One region of the Allobosea minatitlanensis genome, then DNA from elsewhere that is predicted to be linked to it. Evidence: predicted binding sites of a transcription regulator. Region 1 holds the regulator's gene; the other holds the start of a gene.
The links. Region 1 encodes HrcA, which represses chaperone genes, less so after heat shock. Its sites were predicted from a motif close to GTTAGCACTCNCNNNNNGNGAGTGCTAAC; they were not measured.

Region 1 (2,388 bases):
CGGTAGCTTAGCGCGCATTGTCGTTCCGGGGCTTCGCGCAGCGAAGAACCCGGAATGACAGCCGCGCCTCAACCTTCCCCGGCTTCGCCGCGCACATAGGGCTCGACCGGGCCCTTGAGCGTGATCGTCATGGGGCGGCCGAAGCGGTCCTTGGCGTTGCCGGCCGCGACCTTCACCCAGCCTTCCGAGACGCAGTATTCCTCGACATTGGTCTTCTCGACGCCCTTGAAGCGGATGCCGATGTCGCGGGCGAGCACGTCGGCGTCGTAAAACGGGCTGTCCGGATTGACGGACAGGCGGTCGGGAAGCTGCGCGGACATGGCGGGAACCTGCGGAAACGGTTGCTTTATGCGCTCGATAGCCGCTTCCGGGCTCAAAGCCAACTCAGGGCTTCACGCGCCCGCCCGCCTGCTCGATCAGCCTCGCCACGGCGGCCTGCCCCCTCGCGCGGGCATGGGCAAGCGGCGTCACGCCGTCGCGGTCGGCTCCAAGGGCAAGAGCCGCAGGCAGCGCCTCACCGAGCGCCATCCAGCAGGCGGCCGACGACCTTGGCGGTGTAGTCGACCATCGGGACGATGCGGGCATAGTTCAGCCGGGTCGGGCCGATGATGCCGACGACGCCGACGATGCGCTGCTCGGCGTCGCGGAACGGCGCCGCCACCATCGAGGACCCCGACATCGAGAACAGCTTGTTCTCCGAGCCGATGAAGATGCGCACGCCGTCGCCCTCCTCGGCTCGGGACAGGAGGTCGATCACGTCGGTCTGCGTCTCGAGATCGCCGAAGAGCATGCGGATGCGCTCCAGATCCTCCTGCGCCCGAAGATCGTCGAGCAGATTGGCCTGGCCGCGCACGATCAGGTGGCGGTCGCCGCTCGGGCCGGAGGCGGTGGCGATGCCGCTTTCGACCAGCCGGGCGGTCAGGGCGTCGAGCTCGCTCTCCATCCGCGCCCGCTGCGCCGCGATCTCGCCGCGCAATTCGCCGAGCGTCTTGCCGAGGATGCGGGCGTTGAGGAAGTTGGCGGCTTCGGTCAGGGCCGAGGCCGGCAGGCCCGGCGGCAGCGCCAGCAGGCGGTTCTCCACCGTGCCGTCCTCCGCCACCAGCACGACGAGGGCGCGGACGGGGTCGAGCCGGACGAATTCGATGTGCTTCAGCCGCGGGTCGGCCTTGGTGGTGACGACGACGCCGGCGCCGCGCGACAGGCCGGAGAGCAGCGCCGAGGCCTCGGTCAGCGTCTGGTCGAGGTTGCGGTGGCCGGCGCCGGCGCGGATCTGCGCCTCGATGCGGGCGCGCTCCTCGGAGGTGAGGTTGCCGACCTCCATCATCGCATCGACGAAGAAGCGCAGGCCCCGCTCCGTGGGCAGGCGCCCCGCGGAGGTGTGCGGCGCGTAGATCAGCCCCGCCAGCTCCAGATCGGTCATGACGTTGCGCACCGTCGCCGGCGAGAGCGCCATCGGCAGCAGGCGGGCGATGTTGCGCGAGCCGACCGGCTCGCCGGTCGCGAGGTAGCCGTCGACGATCTGGCGGAAGATCTCGCGCGAGCGCTGGTCGGTCTCGACCAGGCCGCTCGTCGTCTCGGGGCGGGAGGTGTGGGCGCTCATGAACCTCGGCTGCGAAAACCGCGCACTGATCCCTTATTGTCGTCATGCCGCGGGCATGGATCAAGAGGCCCGCGCGCGCGGCGCCTTGCCGTGCGGCCTGCGAGGGCCTAAAAGCCGCCTCTCCCCGCCAGACAGGACAGTTTCATGCGACCCTCCAAACGCGCCGCCGACGAGATGCGCAAGGTCACGCTCGAACGCGGCGTCGTGCGTTATGCCGAAGGCTCCTGCCTGGTGACCTTCGGCGAGACCAAGGTGCTCTGCGCGGCGACCGTCGAGGAGAAGGGGCCGCCCTGGCTGCGCGGCACCGGCAAGGGCTGGGTCACGGCCGAATATTCCATGCTGCCGCGCGCGACCCATGAGCGCACGCGCCGCGAGGTCACCTCGGGCAAGCCCTCCGGCCGCACCCAGGAGATCCAGCGCCTGGTCGGCCGCTCCTTGCGCGCCGTGGTCGACCTGACCGCGCTCGGCGAGCGTCAGATCGTCGTCGACTGCGACGTGCTCCAGGCCGATGGCGGCACCCGCACGGCCTCGATCACCGGCGCCTGGGTGGCGCTGCACGACGCGCTGAAATGGATGGAAGGCCGCAACCTGCTCAAGGGCACCAACCCGTTGAAGGACCATGTCGCGGCCGTCTCCTGCGGCATCGTCGCCGGCCAGCCGGTGATCGATCTCGACTATGTCGAGGATTCCGGCGCGCAGACCGACGCGAATTTCGTCATCACCGGCGCGGGCGGCCTCGTCGAGGTGCAGGGCACGGCCGAGGGCGCGCCCTTCTCGGAGGAGGAGCT
Region 2 (2,388 bases), 1.1 Mb from region 1:
GCTTCATCTCCAGCGTGGTGTAGCCCTCGCCGGGCCTGAGCGTCGAATGGGCGGCGCAGGCCATGGCGGAATCGAGGATGGTCGCGGTCCAGCCGCCATGGATCGTGCCGAGCGGATTGAAGAAGCGCGGCGACGGCCGGCCGATGAAGACGACGCGGCCTTCATCCGCCTCGACCAACTCGAAATCCATGGCCCCGGCGAAGGGCGGGGCCGGATGCGAGCCGTCGACGATGCCGCGCAGGAAGCTCAAGCCATCGCCCGCGGTCAGCACCTCGCGCGACACCACTCCAAAGGTCCGATCCATCGCCGCCTCTCAAAACGTGTATCTGCACGATATGGAAGATCCTGCAGGCGCGTCAACCGGAGAAGACGGCGAGGAGGGGCGTCACGGTTCCAGCCGGACATGGCCTGCGCATTCCAGGAGGATGATCCTCGACCTCGAACCCGGTCGTCCCGGGCGAAGCGGGGCGACGATCCGGGATCCATGCCGGAGCACGTCCGATGAAGGCCCCGGCATGGTTACCGGATCTGCCCATGGTCGCCCGCGACGACCCGCAGCCTCTTCGCCGGCAGCGCTCCGCATCGACCAGCCTCTCGCCGGCCCTGCGGCTCAGCGCGCGCCCCGCGCCGCACGCCGCAGCGCCTTGAGCCCGTCCCTGGTCTCGCGCCAGCGCTCCTCGCCGAAACCCTTCTCGATCTTGTCCTGCGCCGCCCGCCAGAACGGGATCGCCGACGCGATCGCCGCCCGGCCCTTCTCCGTCACGGCATAGACCGCGGCGCGGCCGCGGCCCGCGACCGGCTCGACCATGCCCTCGGCCGCCAGGAGCTGGAGATTGCGCGTCAGCGAGGTGCGCTCCAGCGCGAAGCGCTCGGCCAGCTCGGTGATCGACCGCCAATGGCCGGTGCTCAGCGCCGAGAGCAGCACGAACTGGGTGATCTTGAGCCCGCTCGGCCGCATCGCCTCGTCATAGGCGCGGGTGACCGCCCGGGCGGTCATGCGGATATGCAGCGCCACGCAGGAACGGGCGATGTCGTCGAGGCGCAGGTCGGACGCAGGGCTCGTCGCTGATGTCGTCATCCTGCCATCCTAGCGTGTTCGGCTCGTCACGGCAGCCGGCAAGCGACCGGCCGCGACGCCGCATCCGGACGCGTTCACTTTATCCTTCGCGGCTTGCTTGACTCTCCCGGAGCCCGTGCCTATCTGCCCTGCCATCTGTTAGCACTCTCCTGGGAGGACTGCTAACAGTCTCACCCCGGGGCCCCTGCGGCGCCCGAACCGAATATGACAAGAGGAAGACAGAACCATGAAGTTCCGTCCTTTGCATGACCGCGTCGTGGTCCGCCGCCTCGACAGCGAGGAGAAGACCAAGGGTGGCATCATCATCCCCGAGACCGCCAAGGAGAAGCCCCAGGAGGGCGAGATCGTCGCCGTGGGCCCCGGCGCCCGTGACGAGGCCGGCAAGCTCGTCGCCCTCGACGTCAAGAAGGGCGACCGCGTCCTGTTCGGCAAGTGGTCGGGCACCGAGGTCAAGATCGATGGTCAGGACCTCCTGATCATGAAGGAATCCGACATCATGGGCGTCGTCGGCTGATCGCCGGCTGAGCCTCTTCCCACCTTTCCAGTTCCAGTCCAAGGAGTAGCTCTCATGGCTGCCAAAGACGTTAAGTTCGGCACCGACGCCCGCGACAAGATGCTGCGCGGCGTGGATGTCCTCGCCAATGCCGTGAAGGTCACGCTCGGTCCGAAGGGCCGCAACGTCGTGATCGAGAAGTCGTTCGGCGCTCCCCGCATCACCAAGGACGGCGTCACCGTCGCCAAGGAGATCGAGCTGTCCGACAAGTTCGAGAACATGGGCGCCCAGATGGTCCGCGAAGTCGCTTCGCGCCAGAACGACCATGCCGGCGACGGCACCACCACCGCGACCGTGCTCGCCCAGGCCATCGTCCGCGAGGGCGCCAAGGCGGTTGCCGCCGGCATGAACCCGATGGACCTGAAGCGCGGCATCGACCTGGCCGTCGAGGCCGTCGTCGCCGACCTCAAGAAGAACTCGAAGAAGGTCACCTCGAACGCGGAAGTCGCGCAGGTCGGCACCATCTCGGCCAACGGCGATTCGTCGGTCGGCGAGATGATCTCGAAGGCCATGCAGAAGGTCGGCAACGAGGGCGTCATCACCGTCGAGGAAGCCAAGACCGCCGAGACCGAGCTCGACGTCGTCGAGGGCATGCAGTTCGACCGCGGCTATCTCTCGCCCTACTTCATCACCAACTCCGAGAAGATGGTCGCCGAGCTCGACGACCCCTACATCCTCGTCTTCGAGAAGAAGCTCTCCTCGCTCCAGGCGATGCTGCCGATCCTCGAGGCCGTGGTGCAGACCGGCAAGCCGCTGC

Region 2: groES (co-chaperone GroES) is a predicted target of HrcA. The motif match lies at 1,216-1,244, and genes of this name have one in related genera.

What each region holds. Positions count from the first base shown of each region.
Region 1 covers NZ_OZ224509.1:4,380,241-4,382,628, forward strand. Annotated here, with positions in the region: gene ACWH43_RS21440 (DUF3297 family protein) at 69-320, opposite strand; gene hrcA (heat-inducible transcriptional repressor HrcA) at 515-1,600, opposite strand; gene rph (ribonuclease PH) at 1,745-2,388, shown strand, end outside.
Region 2 covers NZ_OZ224509.1:3,327,539-3,329,926, forward strand. Annotated here, with positions in the region: gene ACWH43_RS16485 (PaaI family thioesterase) at 1-304, opposite strand, end outside; gene ACWH43_RS16490 (MarR family winged helix-turn-helix transcriptional regulator) at 611-1,078, opposite strand; gene groES (co-chaperone GroES) at 1,305-1,592, shown strand; gene groL (chaperonin GroEL) at 1,647-2,388, shown strand, end outside.